2 regions of the Lactiplantibacillus sp. ME-2 genome follow, and region 2 is predicted to be linked to the other one. Evidence: riboswitches for the same ligand, from Rfam matches in the RefSeq annotation. Region 2 holds a riboswitch; the other holds the start of a gene.

Region 1 (9,555 bases), on a different contig from region 2:
GATTCGACCTTTGACCTCATCTTTCATACTATTATTCATCAAATACAAAAGACTCCCATTGCACTTACGACCACGCCATTAGATACTGGCAGTCTTCGTACCGATCTCATTCTGTTAGCGCAACGCTTTATCCAACAAACTAGTACGGGGCCTTCCGCTATTTTCGGCTATTGTTTGCCACAGCCTTGAACGCGCAGAACCAGCGCGATCTCACGCAGTTAGTGACTCAAATTGATCATGCCAACTTGACCTTGATCGAGCCACTTCTGACGAATGCACAAAACCACGGTGAACTTCAGATTTGGCCTAACCAAGCCGCACAATTAGTATTGTTTCAACAATTACGGTACTGCGACATCATCAACCAACCGATGAACACTGATCAGCAACTCACCAATCTCATTGATCAAGTCGTTTTGCCGGCATTGCGAGCAAGTGGCGTTGCTAACCGGCATTTTCATCATTAAAGAACCTCTTCCTCACAAGTCAAATAAAGTCTGATTTCCTAGCCCATACTGCGTTGGAAATCAGACTTTATTTTTAATATTGAACCAGCGTCACCCTTAACTAGCCAAAACCAGGCGACGCCCCCCTTTACCGTCTAACAAATTGTAATCTGGCGCTTATTGACGATAATCTGCCCTTCAGCCGCCAATTGTTTAAACTGACGACTCAGGGTTTCGGGAGTAATCCCCAAAATATTCGCCAATTCCTTCTTCTTCAACGGCAATTCAAATTCGATTTGTCCGGATTCAACGGCACAATCGCGCAAATACGCCATCAAACGCGCTTTAGCATCCAGCAAATCTCGTCGCAATTGATTCTTCTCAGCTTCAATCAATTGGTTCCCAAAATTATTGATCATTGCTAATGATAAACTGGCTGATTCACCTAATAATCGCTGAAAATCATCATATTGAATGGAACAGACCCACGCATCACTCGTGGCTTGAATAAATCCCTGATTCTCATGCGGTGCAAATAGCCAGTGTTGTCCGACGACATCACCACTACGCAACAACTCAATAATTTTCTCCTTACCATTAGCAGCTAAGGCATAAATTTTAGCCGTTCCCTCATCTAAAATGAGCATGCCTTCCTGATGGTCGAGTGGCTGACGAATCAACTGCCCTTTTTGATAAAATTTCCGGTGATGGGTCACCGTGATTAATTTGGCTTTCACCGCTGGCGCTAGCGGTGAAAATAATGGTGAACGACTCACACAATCCATTTTTGAATGCATAATTTCTCCTTTTCTTGATCTATGTCAATTTTTATATGATTAGACTAGCATATACTGACCATATAATGAAGAACTGGAGGAATTATTCATGACTAAAAAATACGTTGCTAACATCGTCCCGCTGAACGCCGAAGGAATCGGTACTGCCCCACACGGCACAGCGACTTTCACTGAAACTGGTAACCAATTACACGTCACCATTGAAATGTTCGATACCCCGGCCAACACGCAACACTGGGAACATTTCCACGGCTTTCCAGATGGCAAAGCGGCACAGATTGCTACTATGGCCCAAGATGTCAATCACGACGGCTTTGTAGACTTGCCTGAAACTGAACCTGTTTCTGGGACGACGATGGTCCCATTTGATAATGCGCCCCATCATATGGACGTACCAAATGATAATTACCCAGTTGCCGACGCGCAGGGCCACTTCGCTTATGAAATCGATGTGCCCTTAGGCGACCTACAGGCTAAGTTCAAAGAAGTCTTCGGTACCGATGACTTAGAACTAGACAAGCGGGTCATTTATATTCACGGCGTCCCACAAGACTTAGCCCTACCTGCATCAGTCGCTGGTGAAGTGGGCATGTATGATGCTCACGTAACCCTACCAATTGCAGTTGGTAAGATTGAGGTTACGGAAGACTAGGCAATTATTACTTAAACTCACAACCAAAAACTAAGACCGCTTACCACTATCAGTTAGTAGTGGTAAGCGGTCTTAGTTTTTTATGAAACCAGCAAAAGCAAATTCTTTATTTGAATTGCACGATATCATTACTATGTTAGACTATTTTTAACCAACATTAAATTGAGGTGTTTTCAATGACCAACGAACAACGAGTTATTCATATTATTAAAACAACTCCTGCTTTAATGACGATTCTTCAATTAATTCAAGACTGTCATTTAAAACAAGGCGCATTGGCGGCTGGTAGCATCCGTAATACTGTTTGGCAAGTACTCAGCGGGCAGCCAGTGATGTTCAACAGTGATATTGACGTCGTCTTTTTTGACCCTGAGCGACCAGCCAGCGATGATTTAAAAATCTATCAGCAACTTACTGATAAAGCCCCACAATACCAATGGCAAATAAAAAATGAGGTCTATATGGCACATTATAATTTTGATAAGGATCCCGAATTCACTTCCGTTACCGATGCAATTGGTCACTTTGTCGAAGTTCCAACTTGTATTGGCGCCTTTTTAGACGAAAATCAAATCAAGCTAATCGCCCCATACGGTGTAGACGATTTGATAAACTTTCGCTGTTCCCCAATCCCCTACTATCGCCAGGATGCCAAGCACATGGCAATCTATCAGCAGCGAATGGCACAGAAGCAGTGGCATCAACAATGGCCCAAGTTACAAATTGATGGTATTTGAAATATTATGCATACCCTTAATTTACGTCATTTAGGCCAAGTCAGCTTTTAATATTGCCCGCTGCACGTCCAATGTTTCTAACAAACTGACCGCACAGTCAGCACCCTTATTGCCACTCTTAAAGCCAGCGCGATCCATAGCTTGTTCAATGGTATCCGTGGTTAAAACGCCGAACATTATGGGCGTATCGGTTGCCAAACTGACGGTCGCAATCCCCGTCGTCACGCCACGACAAACATAGTCAAAGTGCGCGGTTGCACCCCGAATGACTGCCCCAAGTGCAATCACGCCATCATAGCGCTTGGTTGTAATCATTTTTTGAACCGTCAGTGGAATCTCAAAAGCTCCCGGTACCCAGGCCACGTCAATATCGGTTTCATTGACCCCATGCTGTACCAAACTTTCTTGTGCCCCAGTTAAAAGCTGCTGCGTTACAAACGCATTGAAACGCGCCACGACAATCCCAATCTTAAGCCCGTTGCCATTAATTTTGCCGTTAAAAGTTGTCATTCGTGTCCCTCCGTTAGTGTGAGTTGATGATGAAATCGATCACGTTTTGTTTTTAAGTAAGCTTGATCGTACTGATTGGCTGGTATTTCTAAGGGGACCCGTTCAACAACATCAATCCCCGCTGCACGTAACTGCTCAACCTTGTCAAGATTATTAGTCAGCAAACGAACCCGTGTAATCCCCATTTGGCGTAGAATTAATGCCGCAATATCATACCGGCGCTCATCCGGTTGAAAGCCCAACTGCACGTTCGCATCATACGTATCAACCCCGTGTTCTTGGAGTGCGTAAGCTGCTAGTTTGTTAGCCAAGCCAATGCCGCGACCCTCTTGCCGTAAATAGACGAAAACACCGCGCTGAGCTTGACTGATCTTTTGGAGTGCAGCGTGTAATTGATCACCACAGTCACACCGCCGCGATCCTAAAACATCGCCCGTAAAACATTCAGAGTGTAACCGCACTAACACTGGTTCATCGCCACTGATATCACCAGCTTGCAGTGCCACTGGCAACGCCGTATGACCGGGGGCTTCGAAACCAGTCATCGTGAACTTACCATCCTTAGTCGGTAAGTTGACACTCGGGGTCGTTGTTAGCTGGGCGGCACCCGCTTGAATCACGTAGGTGGTAATATCTTCAATGGTGATTAGCGGTAATTGTAAGCCCTCTGCCAAAGCTTTGAGATCACGGCGCCGCGCCATTAAGCCATTTTTCTTGATAACTTCACAAATATAGGCCGCGGGGGTCACACCTGCTAATTGTGCTAACGTGACGGCCGCTTCAGTATGACCACGCCGCGCTAACAATCCACCAGTCCGCGCAATCAATGGAAAAACGTGCCCGGGATGATAGAAATCAGCGGCCTGACTATTGGGATTGGCTAACGCTTGAATCGTGGTCGCCCGATCAGCTGCCGAGATTCCCGTGGACGTCGTATGGTGATCCGTTGAGACTGTAAATGCCGTTCCAAACGCATCGTGTTCACTAGTCATCGGTGTCAAATGTAGTCGCGTGGCGATACTTGGCGCCATCGGAACACAGAGTAGTCCCCGCGCTGATGTAATCATCCGATTCACTGTCGCAGTGGTTGCTTTAGCGGCTAGGCCAACCATGTCTCCTTCCGCTTCACGCGTCTCATCATCCGCAACAATAATCAATTCGCCCCGTTTTAATGCGGCCAAGGCCGCTGCTACCTTTTTCATTGTATCCATCTTAATGACTCCCCTCTAATGCTAATTGCCGGGCCAAGTACTTGCCCAGAATATCCGTTTCTACATTCACCAGCGTTCCAACTTGTAACTTAGACAAGGTCGTCACCGCTTGTGAATGCGGAATTAAATCGACTTCAAACGTTGTCTACGTGACCGCTACGACCGTCAAACTAACCCCATCAACTGCCACCGAGCCTTTAGTGACTACTAGTGCGCGATATTCTGACGGTAAACTGATCAACAGACGCAGCGCGTGCGCATCAGATTGTCGCTGCATCACTTGACCACAGTAATCGATGTGCCCCTGAACAATGTGCCCATCTAAGTGCGCGTTCACTTGTAACGCACGTTCTAGGTTCACCAATGAACCGACCACAAGGATTTTTAAGTTCGTTCGACGCACCGTTTCAGGCATCACCACTACACTGAAAGCATCCGCTTGTCGGGTCGTTACCGTTAAACAAATGCCGTTCACCGCTATACTGTCACCAATCTTAAGACTCGGTGTCATCAGCGACGGTGCGGTAATCGTAAGGGTCATTTCCAACCCTTGTTGGTGCACTTGGCTGACACGGCCCTTGGTTTGAATAATTCCAGAAAACATTTACTTAACTTCCTTTCGAACGGCCCGTAGCCGGATATTCGTCCCTAAACAAGTTACCGTTGGTTGTTCAAATGTCAACGGTGTCATCGCAGCGGCCCCGGTAACGGCTGGCAAACCCGTCCCACCAATCATCATTGGTGCGATGTAGCTGACCCATTCGTCAATCAATTCAGCCGCAACAAATTCAGCTTGCAGATGAGCCCCACCTTCAACTAAGAGTGACTGCCAGCCTTGTTCGACACATAGTTGACTGATTGCAGCGGGTGTCCAGTTGCCAATCAGGACGTGTACATTGGGACTGTTTCGAAGTTGGTCGTCACTAGCCGCAGCCTGACGACAAAGTAACCAGGTTGGTGCCTGACCGTCCTGAACAATCCGGTGGTTTAACGCCACGGTACTCGTATTCAACACCACCAATCGAACCGGTGGCTGCACCATTGCCGTCAGTCGGACGGTTAATTGTGGATCATCAATCGTTAGCGTCCGTTCACCAATCAGAATCGCTTGAAACTGTGACCGTAAGCACTGACTATCGATATAACTAGCATGATTGGAAACCAGCGTCCGAGTCGGCGTTTCAGTATTAATTTTGCCATCAAGCGTTATCGCCGTTTTTAGGGTGATCCATGGTCGCTGCTGCACATAAAAATGATTGTAGTGGGGGTTCAACGCGCGAACTTTGTCCGTTAAACAGCCCGTCACCACATCAACTCCGTGGTTCAAAAGATACTGACGTCCCTTACCACCCACGATTGGATGGGGATCTAATTGACCAATCACGACTTGCCGAATTCCAGCCGCGACGATTCGCGCACTACACGGCGGCGTCTTCCCATAGTGTGAACAAGGTTCCAGTGTGACAAATAACGTGGCCCCACGCGCCTGTTCTGGTGTGACCTGCCGCAGCACATCCACCTCAGCATGGTCACCGCCAAAATAATGATGATAACCTTGAGCTAACACGTGGCCGTCTTTGACTAATACCGCACCGACCTGGGGATTTTGGTACGTCGCCACCCCCGCCAATTTGGCTTGATCGATAGCCATTTGCATAAAATCAGTTAACATTGGTTCACCTCCAACAAGATAAAAAAACACCCAATTATCAAATCATCGATAATCGGGTGTGAAGTGTTCGCCAAATAGATTTCACCAGTAGGATCCAGCTAAATAAACCTACTTAAAGGTCGCCAATAGCCACTACTGCCTAGTAAAATTCAAGCAATAATTTTCTTCTCCCATCCAGACTATACTGTCGGTCCCAGACTTGCACTGGGTCCACCGCTCACGCGGGTCACGGACTTCAACTTACGTTGTTACCGTCGGTCGGGAATTGCACCCTGCCCCGAAGAAATCGTATTCAGTTTTCACCTTTTATAAAAACACTTTCTTAATCAATTGTCAATCACCCCTTTTAGTTTAACCTCGTGAACTGCTGTGTTAAACTGCTAGCAAACTTTATAAAAATGATAATGACTAACACTAATTCTTAACTTTTTTCAGAAAATTGTTCGCTTTTCTTAACTAGTTTTCAAGTTTCAGTACGGTACAATGAAATCATTCATAATATCGGAGTTGAATAAAATGTGGCCTAATTATCAAACAAGGCGCTGGCAAGTGGCAGTGACAGCTGGATTACTGTCCCTTGCTATCATGGGGATTGTCTTCGCAATTTGGGGGATCACGCCCTTCGGTAACCATAACTTATTAATTAGTGATATGGGTGGCCAATACTTATCATTTTTCACCGCGTATCGGCATGCCATTTTAACGCATAGTTTTCAATTATATTCATTTTCACAGTCATTAGGCGGTAACGCACTACCCACGATTGCTTACTATCTATTAAGCCCATTTAACATTTTGATGTTGTTGTTTCCGGCGGCCAATTTGCCAACCGGACTTAGTCTACTCATCATGTTAAAAATCAGCTTGATTGCGGTCACTATGACGGCTTTTTTACAAACGCATTTTCAAACAAAGCGGTGGTCGACTGCCATTTTTGGTGTTGCTTTCAGCCTCTCTGGCTTCGTTGCCCTCAACTATTTTACGATCATGTGGTTGGATGCATTAATTTGGTTACCACTGGTCATCCAAGGACTCGACCACTTAATTGCAACTAGTCATCCCGGGCGCTTTTTCGGCTGGTTATGGGTCAGTATCGTCACCAATTACTACTTAGGCTATATGACTTGCCTATTTGTGATTTACTATTTTATTTATCAACTATTTGAACGCAAACGCCCTCAGGACAGTCTTTGGCAAACTGTTCGTCATCAATTTTCGTTAATTCGGCACGTCGTGGTCACCATGCTACTCAGTGGGTTAAGCACGATGTTTGTCCTGATCCCCACTGGTTTAGGCATGCTGACCACGGCTAAATCTGCGGTCAAATTATCGAGCTACTTACCGGTCCCACAATTCGGTTTAGCTGTTTTGAGTCAATTTGGCTTAGGTGCCGCCAATTTTACGACTCGGCTCGTACACGCACCAACCGTCTTCAGCAGTAGTCTGGTCGTCTTGCTGGCCCTAAGTTTCTGGGTGCAGCCCAACTTGACTAAAGCTCACAAATGGCATAGCTTCGGACTATTACTTGCACTCTTCTTGAGTATGGACATTCGTACCTTAGATACGATTTGGCACATGTTTCAAACGCCCGCTGGCTTTCCATACCGCAATGCTTTTTTCTTTAACTTTGTCTTGATCATGATCGCTTTTGAAGCCTGGTTTGCAGGCCCCCGGCGGATCGCCTTGCGCTGGCAATGGTTGTTACCGACACTCATGGTCAGTGCGCTGATATTAGGCTGGTTTGCCCAACGAACTGCTAAGCACCCCTTAACAACTTCAACGCTGGCGCTCAGCTTAGTCGCTGTCATCTTAACCGCAATTGCCTTATTCGCAACGGCGAAGCGGTGGCAAACGCTCAGCTTGGCAGGTATCGTCGCCTTAGAATTAGGGACTAACAGTACCCTCATGATGGCGAAGTCACCACTAGGGAATCAGGCTAAATTTGTAACTGCCTATCGAACCGAATACCGCCAAATGCAAGCCGTCAACGATCCTGATGGTCAATTATATCGCGTTGAAAATCAAAATACGCTAATCAATCAGGCCTACAATTATGATAGCAAGTATCGTAATTACAACGACCCGATGTTATTTAACTTTCACGATATTACCTACTACAGTTCAACTTTTGCGAACCAAACACGTCTCATGTTGAAGTCACTTGGGCTATTTTCTAAAAACGCCCGGCGTGTCAGTTCAGAAGGCCTAAATCCGGTCACTGATTTACTCTTAGATGTAAAATACGCTGTGCAATTAAACGCCGTGGGTCAAGCGACAACGCGGCTCCGTAGTCAAAACGGGTTAGGGTTTGCCGTGCCAACAGCATTTAGACAGTTAAAGCTTCGTCAGAATAGTGCCATTATCAATCAAGAACGCCTCTTACAAAGTTTGCGGCCATCGAAACGCGCCTATTTTGGCAACGCCACGATGCTCTCAGATCACGTCATCCAAGATTCACAGGCCAAACGCTATCCGTATTTGCATACGGTTAAATTAAGGATGACACGCACCGGGACGCTGTATTATAACGACACGACTCGTCAAACAAAATACACCACGATGCGGGTCAACGGTCACTTAGTCCCGACTAAGTTCAATGCCAACGGTGAGTTAGTGCTCCGATCGCTAGGTTATTTTGACAAAGGCGCTGTCGTCACGTTAACGGTCAAACGTACCCAACCAACGCTTGGCACCCATGTCCACATCGCCAGCCTGGATCAAGCCCGGTTCAACCAAGTCAAACAGCAACTGCTATCCACGCGCTTTACACCGACTTACCACGTCTCGGGCATTCATACCGTGGTCAGTGGTCAAGTCACCAATCGCTCCAAGCAAAAGTGGCTCTACGTTGCTATTCCAGCCGACAAGGGGTGGCGCGCCACGGTCAACGGCGTCAAAGTTACTCCTAAAACGGTCATTGGTGGGATGTTAGCCCTACCGATTCAGCCCGGTAAGAATCAGATTCAGCTAACTTACCACGTCCCGGGATTGCTGGGCGGACTACTGATTTCAATCATAAGTGGACTTAGCTTCATTCTTTGGCGTCAACGATATCGCCACCATTAGAATCGTGTCAATCAAAACAATCGGACTGCCAAGCTATTCTGCTAGGCAGTCCGATTGTTGTTTTAATGGTCGCCGTAACTGCTAAACCAGTCGCGTTAATATCGGTTTTAGATAGGACACAATTCTTATATTAGTCAAAATTAATTCAGGTTTCATCCAAAGAAAGGCCATATGTTCAGTAAGTTCTAAGTTGATTGCCGGTCTAGTAACGAATGCCTGTGTGCTATACACTAAACGCGTGTACACCTGATTTTTAGCCTTGTCAAAGGTGGCATCTTCCCAAATAACGCGCTCAGTTTGAACTTTCAAGCCTGTCTCTTCCCAACACTCGCGTTTGGCCGCTACTTGCGGTCATTCATTAGCTAATGCACTCCCACCGGGCAGATCCCAATAGCTGGCATCAACATTCGGCCGCCCACGCTCAAACTGATTGCGTTTTAAAATTAAAACGTCGTGCCCGGCAG
Region 2 (9,555 bases):
GCATCAGCGCTGTTTGAATAATGTCTTGACCCAACATTTCCGGCGAAATGAACAAGAATTTAAGCTGTCCTAAATGATTCAGCAGATACTGGCGAGCACCATAATCTAGTTGGGAGGTCAAAGCAGCAACTTGCTTTTCGCCTTGATAGTTTAAGCGCGCCACCTGATCTTGCATCAAGGAAATCAGCGGTGAAACCACCACAACTAGCCCGGGCAGTGCGGTTCCAACGAGTTGATAGATCAATGATTTGCCGGTCCCAGTTGGTAACACTGCCAAGACATCTTGACCTGCTAATAATTTCTGAATGACGGCTAGCTGCCCGGGGCGAAATTCATCGAAGCCATATTTCGTTTTCAACAGCTCATATAATTCATCTTCTGACATGCTGACACCTCATAATCTGAAATAGTCGAAATTCAAAAAAATCTAGCGTGGGTAGCGCAGTTTGGGCCTCTTGGAATGACCAGTTTGCAATGTCGGACTGGGCTGCAAAGATGGTGGCCAACTGCTGAGTTAATTCATGATTCAACACCATTTCAAACGGAAAATCAGGCGACCAAATCGCCACCTCCAACAAGTGCTCCCGTACCGTACTCATCTTTAAGTGCCGCGTCTGCGCAATTGCTGCAAGTTGCTGGGTCTTCAAGAAAGCTTGGTAAGTTTGCTCAGCGCTTTGACTGATGGCACTCGCTTGAGTGAGCACTGACAACAACTGGGAAAATGGATCACGCGGGTGTCGCTGAATCCAAGCAATCCATTGGCATATCACGTCTGTGTGCATCAAGCTAGCCTCCCAGGGTTGTCGACCTAATTGTGCCGCTAATTGCTCATTAGTCAGTCCCGGTTCTTGATACCCCGTTATACCTTGAACAAACACCGCTGGCAACTCTGGGTCTGCCAAACTCGTCAAGAAGGCAGTCAAGGCCGCATGAATTTGCTCGCCAAGTTCCACCTTCGACTGCTGACGTAGCCATTGTTTGACCTGGGCTTGAATCCCCGGATCAGTCGTCACCGGATAATAATGGCGATTATGATGTACGAGTTCGGAAACGACTTGTAGGGCTAGCTGACTGACGATTCTAAATCGGCGGACATCAGTGGTTTGAAATACTTCAAAATTTTGGGGCATGTATAAAGTCTGTCGGAGTTTGGCTTGCCGATGTTCCCCCGCCTGCGTTAATTGCCAGCATCCCGTGGCCGTACTCGTCAATTGACCGTTTTCAGTCAAAGCCGCAGTTGCTGCCATGAAATCTTCCAAGGGAACCTCGTGGCAACTGTCGAGCAAATCCAAGTAGCCGGCAGTTAACCCCGCAAAAAGCGTGGAGACCGTACGGCGGCCGCGCAAGACATTGAATAGGCCCTTTGCTCGTCGCGGCGTCGTACTGAATAACAATAAAACGTAGTCTGTAAACACGCTAAGGCCTCCCTTAAGTCTTGCTGTTGTGATTGTTAATTGCGCACTAAATGTGCCAGTTTTTAAATTAAGTCGTGATCAGCCCAAATTTACGTGCGTCAGTGTCGCTGACAGTGACCCGCGACACAGCATAGCGGCCGACAGCTTTTTAATCTTTCTAAGCCTTGATTGAAGCTTCGAATTCATCAACTTACTGCCACATTAAAGCTCATGGATAACCATCCGCCAACCGGCAGTGTGCGTCTTTAAGAATATCACGGTGGCACCAATATAAAAAGGCAGTCACCCTGCAGTTACGCAATTAGTGACCACCCACATTATTTTAACGACTTAGATTAAATTCGGCTCATAAGCTGATTATGGTTGCCTAACCACTTAGCTAATCGCTGATAGACCAGCCAGAAGACGTTGCCCACTAGCAATCCCTTGATCAAGTTAAATGGAATGACTGCCACTAACACCACTGTATTCAGCGACATGCTGAGCTTCATACCCATTACTTGCAAATAGAATGGCAAAACAAACGTTAAGTTAGCCAACGATTCAATCACCACCAGGCCGATTGTGGCGACCACAATCGCCACAGGCATCCGCCACTTGGGATTGCCCCGATAGTAACGAAGTACTAATGCAAATGCTAAAATCAATACTGCCGTACCTAAAAAACTAGCAAAAGAACCGATTAAGTCATAAATGGCAAAGCCCATCATGGCTGAATGTAGGAGCAGTTTGATGATAGTGATGACAAACGCGCCCCCGACACCAAAGAGAAAGAGCCCAATCAGAATTGGAATATCTGAAAAATCAATCTTCATCCATGGCGCTACCGGTAAAATCGGAAACTCCAGTAACATTAAAATATACGCAATGGCACCGAGTAAGGCTATGCCCACTAGTCGGTGTAACGTTGTATGTTGCATAACGCACCCTCCTATGGGTCATCTTCAATGAACCGCATTACCATTTGTTCAACTAAAAAAAGTCCGCCCGATCACACTAACTGTCATCTGGGGGCGGACTTACTTGCAACGCTTGGCAAATAAGCTCGATCTTCTTTATACCAGACTTTACTGTCGACTTTGGAATTGCACCAAATCACTATGCACACGCATAGGTCGCGGGTTATTACCGCCGGTCGGGAATCACACCCTGCCCTGAAGATGAACCAATATTTATTTTTACAAATTCATTTTAACGGCTTTCGTTCAAAAATGCAAGCGCTATCGTTCACCTTTTAACTTACTAATTTCAATCGGCTTCAATTTACGGTATTCGCCCGGTTGTAAGCTTTGCAAATCGAGAACCCCATAACGTTCACGTTTCAACTTAGTCACTGGGTGACCCACTGCAGCCAACATCTTTTTCACTTGGTGGTTATGACCCTCGTGAATCGTTAGTTGGACCAGCGCATTATTCTTCTTGTGATCACTATCTAACAAGTTCGACTTCGCTGGAGCTGTCTTACGGCCATCGATTTCAACACCCAAGCGCAATTGCTTGAGATCAGCATTGGTTGGTACCCCTTCAACTTTGGCCAAATAAGTTTTTTTGACTTCGTACTTCGGATGAGTTAGCCGATTAGCGAGAGCCCCATCATTTGTCATGATCAACAAACCTGAAGTATCGTAATCCAAACGTCCCACCGGATAGATTCGTTCCGGTACGTCTTCAAAGAAGTCTAATACCGTTTTACGGCCCTTCTCATCATGAACAGTTGTAACGACCCCCCGCGGCTTATAAAATAAATAATACACGAGTTTTTCTGCATTCAATGGCACGCCATCAACCTCGACATGGTCACTAGGCTCAACCTTTACACCGAGCGTGGTGACCGTCTTCCCATTCACCTTAACGTGACCAGACGTGATCAACACTTCTGATTTACGCCGCGAAGCGATGCCCGCTTCCGCCATTACCTTTTGTAATCGTTCTGCCATTATTCATCCTCACGTTCTGCTTGTAATTTATCCTGAAATGCATTTAAAAAGAGGTCTGTCTCTGGTGCCGGATGCTCAGCGTCACTTAAAGCAGCTAGGTCAATCGCTGGTAAGTCATCCAAAGACTTTAGTCCAAAATAATCTAAGAACAGTTCCGTCGTTCCGTATAAAATTGGCCGTCCTGGCTCACTTAAACGCCCCGTCTCGGTAACTAGTTGTCGCAAAACCAGCTTTTGAATCGTTGATCCACTGTGTACGCCACGAATCTCATCAATTTCAATCCGCGTCAAGGGTTGCCGATACGCAATGATTGCTAACACTTCCAACGATGCTTGCGACAAACTCGTGGTGAGTGGTGCTTCAAAGTAGCGCTTTAACACCGGCGCCACCGCGGCCTTAGTTGCTAGCCGGTAAGTATTCGCCGTTGATAAGATCATTAAGGCACTGTCTGGGTCGGCTTGATACTTCGTGGCCAGTTGTGTGAGCATCGTTGTAATCGCCGGCTTAGCAAACCCCGTGGCGTGCTCGATTTCGGCGACCGTGATGCCCTCATCGCCAGCCACAAATAATAGTCCTTCAATTTGTTCAATGTTCGTCATGCTGTTCATCCTGTCGTAAATATAAATGAATCGGACTCAGTGGCTCAGCTTGCTGCAGCGCCACTTGATCCTGCTTGGTTAATTCTAACACAGCCATAAAGGTTGTCACTAACATTTCATCGCTGGCACTAACCGTAAATAGGTCGGCAAAATCCAGTCCTTGTGGTTGATGTTGCAATTGTGTCGTAATTTGTGTCATCCGCTCATCAATGTTGATGGTTTCAGCCACAACCGTTTTCGTTAGTGGCCGTACCCGCCGCCGTTTAGCCACTAATTGTCGAAAAGCTGCTTGCAGATCATCTAATGTAATCCCCGCAGTCAGCTTGGGCGCACTCAGATCAGCTGGTACTAACATCGCTTCACGCGTAAAATGTTGATGGCGCGCCTGTTCTTTTTCTCGCAATTCACCAGCGGCTTCCTGATAAACCTTGTAAGCCAACAGTTCAGCTACAAGTGAGTCACGAGGATCATCGTCCTCATTATCTTCGTCCATCTCATCTGGTTCAGGCTGTGGCAATAAGAAACGGCTCTTGATCGTCATCAAAGTCGCAGCCATAACCAAATAATCACCAGCAATATCTAATTTTAGCGCTCGCATAGAGTGTAAGTAATCCAAATATTGCTGCGTAATTGCCGCAATTGGAATGTCATAAATATCCATCTTGTTTTGGCGAATGAGGTGCAACAGCAAGTCGAGTGGCCCCTCAAACTCCGAAATCTTAATGGTGATTGGTTGTTGTTGGTTGTTTGTCACGATTACGCTCCCACGCGCCAATGATTGGCGCCATTTCTAAAGTTCCCATGACCCGTTGTTTGGGATACAACGCGGCCAACTCATCCAACATTTGATACTGGTTGGCCGCCGTCCGTTCCTCGGGTGATAATGAATCGTGATGCAGTAGAATAAAGTCACTGCCGACTTCAATGCCGATAATACCACAGAAATCGCCGTCACCTTGCCGCCATAGTAATAGTTGATGGTCTTCCGTTGACTGATACCACTGCATCTCAGTTTGTAGATGAATTAGGTCCTTAAAATCTGGAATAAATGACAGTAGCCCCATTGCTACCTTTTCATAATCCTTCCGATATTTAACGAGCACGGTATTGCCTCCCTTGACTGCTTGATTCCGCACCGCATCTATGCCCGCGGATGATATTTATTATAAACCTCAGCTAGGCGTTTTTTCGAAATATGCGTATAAATTTGAGTCGTCGAAATATCGGCATGCCCTAAAAGCTCCTGAACGACACGCAAGTCCGCACCATTTTCTAAGATGTGAGTCGCAAACGAGTGGCGCAACGTATGCGGCGTCACGTTTTTTTCGATGCCAGCCGCCTTGACTTCTGCCTTCAGATTTTTCCAAACCCCTTGCCGACTTAATTTACCACCGTGATTATTAATAAACAAATAGCTATTCCGGCGTTTGGCAGAGACGAGTTTGGGCCGAGCCGTTTTTAAATAACGGGTAATAAAATCAATGGCAACATCACCGATAGGAATAATCCGCTCTTTATCACCCTTACCGATTGTTTGAATCAATCCCAAGTCTAAGTGCAGATCATCCATCGTTAAATTAATTGTCTCGCTGACTCGCAGACCGGTCGCATACATCACTTCTAACAGAGTTCGGTCTCGTAATCCTAACGGGGTATTCAACTCAGGCACCGCTAGCAACCGTTCGACCTCGCGTGGTGACAATACTTGCGGTAAATGCTGCGCCCGCTTAGGCGTGTCGATTTTTAGCATCGGATCAGTATCGATAGCGTGCATCTGTGCTAAATATTGAAAAAACTTACGTAAACTAGAAACACTGTGAATGATTGTATTTCGCGATTTACCAGCCTCATCTAGATACTGTAAATAATTCAATAGGACGTACCGATCAACCACCCGATAGTCCGTGATTTGCTGACTCATCAAGTATTCGCTAAACGTAGTCAGGTCCTGAGAATAACTCTTAATCGTATTCTCAACTAACCCCCGTTCAACACGCAAAAAATGCAGGTAATCAGCAAGCTGGTCCTGCATTTTTTGATCAATCGTCGGCTTGCTCATCCGCATTTTCCAGTAACTTGATCTCGCCTGGTTGTTGACTGATCAAGCGTTGCTTCAAGAGATTACCCACAGCGCGCTTAAATTGTGATTTGCTGATACCAAAGTAATTCCGAATATCATCGGGATCACTCTTATCCCAAAATGGTAGCGCGTGGTCAGCTTGATGTTGCAATGCTGCTAATAACATTTGGGCATCATCGCCAATCTCTTCGTATCCCCGCGGCTTCAAGGACAAATTCAATTCACCATCGCGCAAGAAACCAATGACCCGCGCCTTGACGTGTTGCCCCATGCGTGGTTCCTGTTCACGTTCTGACGGATGAACAAAGCCCAGATGATTGTCATCTGTAATAACCGACGTACCGGCCATCTTCAAACGAAAAACGGTCGCCATGGTATCCGTATTCTTAACTTGAGCCCGGTCATATGGCTTGGCAATTGCTTCAAAATCCGTCAATTCTGCCAGCGTCGCCCATAGCCGTTGCTTATTGTCACGGGCTAACTTAACGTATAAACGATCATCTTTTTTAGGCCATAGTCGACTGATGGTCGGTAATTCGTCTAATGACACCACCAAGTCCTTATTTGGTAAACCAACATCGACAAAGACACCCAGATCATGCCGCGTCCGGACAACCGTTCCCCACACAAAGTGATCAAACGAAATTTCCGGGACGAACCGCGTCATCTGCAGATGATGGTCTTCATTCTCATAAACAAAACCTTCGTAAAGCCCGCCAATGTGCAATGGCTTCTCTGGTTCAGTTTTATCGACCCACAACGTCTGTCCATCAATCTGTACGAAGTATGCTTCATCGTTTTCATCGGTTACCTTCGCCGTAACCACTGTTCCAATAATACTATCCATGTGATAACTCCTCTAATATACCTGTCTATAAATATCAACGGATGGTTCTTTTAAATTACTGTAAGCTCAAATGCAAGACTTGAATAATGCAATAGGTTATACCAGCCGCAATAATTGGCCCGGCCGCGATTCCCTTGAGCAAAACAACACCCATAATGGTCCCAAATACTAATGCCACGGTAATCTCTGGTGTCGCTGACAAAAGCCCGACACCGTGAAATGAGAGCACTGAAACCAACACTCCACATGCAACCGCAATCCAGCCAACTGGCGACTTAAACGCATGCCAAAGGTCCCGAAATCCAATCTGACCAGTCGCAATCGGAATTAAAATTGCGACGGTAATCACCGTCACACCCCAATTGATCCCCTTCTGACCAATCGTCGTCAGCAATTTACTCGTATTAGGAATCAATTTGATAAGCAACACAACCACGGTCGCAATTTGTAAGGACTGATTTTTTCCTAACCATGCCACCACTAAAATCGCTAATAAAAATAACCAACTTTCCATACGACACCTCACGTGTTATCAATTGTAACTGAAAATGGCCCGAATTACGAGGGGTGTTGGTCGTTACTCACCAATTTCACTATCCCCCCCTGATCAATAACCAATTCCTGTTCTTTAATTTAGGCGGGAACATGATTAAAAGGTGCCAAATCGTTTGGATTCCAGTTCGTCCTATTCCAACTTACGGGGCCGGGTGACAATTGCTGGAACGTAGCCGACGTCGATTTGAGCTCACGCAGCAACCCACTGCGCAATCTCAAATACGAGTCTTATTCTAGGCCGGAAGCAACCCACTTCCAGCCAAGAATAATTTGGCTACTGAGCATTGTCACCCACCCCCTCCAGTCGGTAAGCCGGTCGAATGGCTGATGAACGACCATCTAACTTGGTGCAACTTGTCGCTAAACGAGTTTACTACTTAGAATTTTGAACATACGTTAATGCTGTCTCAATTGTTTTGGATACCTCAGTACTAATACGGTGGAGTTAGAAATAATCGTACAATCACAATTATATTATCAAACTAACTGTTGTATGATAAAATTGCTGTCTAGAAAATAGCAACGTCTAATTCGTTCAATGCTGGGTCCACTCATGTCAGCCATTCGAATACCATCCCGACTGGAAGGCGTTTCGGCCAATGCTCAGCGGTGAAATTCCACTTAGCAAGCGTTTTTGGCTTGGTTAGTGGAAGACCAGTATTTAAGACGTGATCTTCGGCTTAAATCTGTGTCCACCGCGTTCCAGCAATTGGCCGAAATGCCTGGAAGTCGGTATAGGACGACGTTAACTAAGTAAGTTTAAGCTAACTAGATCTTTTTCCAGTGGGCTTAAGCTGGATCATTTGACGTTGACGATTTGACACCTTTTAACCATGTTTCATATTAATTTAACTGGGGATGAAGCACTTTATGTAATATAAAAAGCCGCCGCAAAGCGACGACTTTTCAATATCAAATTAGATTTGATCTTAAAGGGCGTTTGAAGCACCGCGGTATACAAGGCCACGACGTGAATCAACTGTGATCAATTGACCATCAGCAATAACACTAGTAGCGTCCTTAACACCAACGATAACAGGAATTCCCATTGAGATACCAACAACAGCAGCGTGTGAAGTTAAACCACCGTTTTCAACAACTAAAGCACTAGACTTTTCGATTGCTGGTAAGTAGTCTTTGTCAGTCGTCTTAGTAACTAAGACGCCACCTTCAACGGCCTTGTCGATAGCTTCTTGAGCAGACGTTGCGATTACGGCTTTACCGATAACCGTTTCATCACCGACACCTTGACCATCAGCTAACTTAGAACCAATTAATTGGATCTTCATGATGTTAGTCGTACCGCGTTCGCCAACTGGCACACCGGCAGTGATCAAGATTAAGTCGCCTTCCTTAGCAAAGCCAAGTTCAACAGCCTTAGAAGCAGCTAAATCAAACATGTCATCAGTGGTTTCTGGTTTTTCAGCCACGATTGGTTGAACACCCCAGTTAACCATTAAGCCACGTTGAGTCCGTTCGTCAAAAGTGATTGCTAAGATATCAGCATTTGGACGGTACTTCGAAATCATCTTAGCAGTGTAGCCAGATTCAGTCGCAGCAACGATCGTCTTAATGTTCAAGTTCTTAGCTGCCCGAGCAATCGCAATACCGATTGTTTCAGTAACACTAGTCTTGTCGAAACGGTTTAATTGTAACGTACCGTTTTCAGCCAAAGTGTTTTCAGCCTTTTCGTCAATCTTAGCCATCATGGCAACAGATTCAACAGGGTAAAGACCGTTAGCACTTTCACCAGAAAGCATCGTTGCGTCAGTACCATCAAAGACAGCGTTGGCAACGTCAGAAGCTTCGGCACGAGTAGGACGTGGGTTTTCTTGCATTGAGTCTAACATTTGAGTAGCCGTGATAACAGGCATACCTAAAGCATTACACTTCTTGATTAAACTCTTTTGTACCAATGGCACATTTTCAGCAGGAATCTCAACACCCATGTCACCACGAGCAACCATCAAACCATCACAAACCTTAAGAATTTCATCGGCGTTGTCGATACCTTCTTGTGATTCGATCTTAGGGAAGATTTGAACGTGTTCCATGTGCTTTTCTTCAAGTAATTCACGAATGTCTAAGACATCTTGTGGCTTACGAACGAATGAAGCAGCGA

The links. Region 2 has a riboswitch for FMN ahead of MMY95_RS09270 (Gx transporter family protein). Riboswitches for the same ligand answer to the same signal wherever they lie in the genome.
Region 1: it holds a riboswitch for FMN, as region 2 does, so the genes downstream of both, ribD (bifunctional diaminohydroxyphosphoribosylaminopyrimidine deaminase/5-amino-6-(5-phosphoribosylamino)uracil reductase RibD) here and MMY95_RS09270 (Gx transporter family protein) in region 2, are expected to answer to the same signal.

The regions. Positions count from the first base shown of each region.
Region 1 covers NZ_JAKZEQ010000013.1:42,898-52,452, reverse strand. Annotated here, with positions in the region: gene MMY95_RS06735 (TetR family transcriptional regulator) at 1-189, shown strand, start outside; gene MMY95_RS06730 (hypothetical protein) at 186-467, shown strand; gene MMY95_RS06725 (Crp/Fnr family transcriptional regulator) at 602-1,243, opposite strand; gene MMY95_RS06720 (hypothetical protein) at 1,332-1,895, shown strand; gene MMY95_RS06715 (nucleotidyltransferase family protein) at 2,072-2,632, shown strand; gene ribH (6,7-dimethyl-8-ribityllumazine synthase) at 2,663-3,142, opposite strand; gene MMY95_RS06705 (bifunctional 3,4-dihydroxy-2-butanone-4-phosphate synthase/GTP cyclohydrolase II) at 3,139-4,353, opposite strand; partial or broken gene MMY95_RS06700 (riboflavin synthase) at 4,355-4,957, opposite strand; gene ribD (bifunctional diaminohydroxyphosphoribosylaminopyrimidine deaminase/5-amino-6-(5-phosphoribosylamino)uracil reductase RibD) at 4,958-6,025, opposite strand; FMN riboswitch at 6,184-6,314, opposite strand; gene MMY95_RS06690 (YfhO family protein) at 6,542-9,091, shown strand; partial or broken gene MMY95_RS06685 (NUDIX hydrolase) at 9,173-9,430, opposite strand; gene MMY95_RS06680 (hypothetical protein) at 9,443-9,555, opposite strand, start outside.
Region 2 covers NZ_JAKZEQ010000022.1:28,169-37,723, reverse strand. Annotated here, with positions in the region: gene MMY95_RS09280 (RecQ family ATP-dependent DNA helicase) at 1-385, opposite strand, end outside; gene MMY95_RS09275 (helix-turn-helix domain-containing protein) at 372-1,415, opposite strand; gene MMY95_RS09270 (Gx transporter family protein) at 1,751-2,335, opposite strand; FMN riboswitch at 2,460-2,581, opposite strand; gene MMY95_RS09265 (pseudouridine synthase) at 2,636-3,352, opposite strand; gene scpB (SMC-Scp complex subunit ScpB) at 3,352-3,951, opposite strand; gene MMY95_RS09255 (segregation/condensation protein A) at 3,938-4,705, opposite strand; gene MMY95_RS09250 (hypothetical protein) at 4,671-5,054, opposite strand; gene xerD (site-specific tyrosine recombinase XerD) at 5,093-5,983, opposite strand; gene MMY95_RS09240 (S1-like domain-containing RNA-binding protein) at 5,991-6,878, opposite strand; gene MMY95_RS09235 (DUF441 domain-containing protein) at 6,934-7,392, opposite strand; gene pyk (pyruvate kinase) at 8,363-9,555, opposite strand, start outside.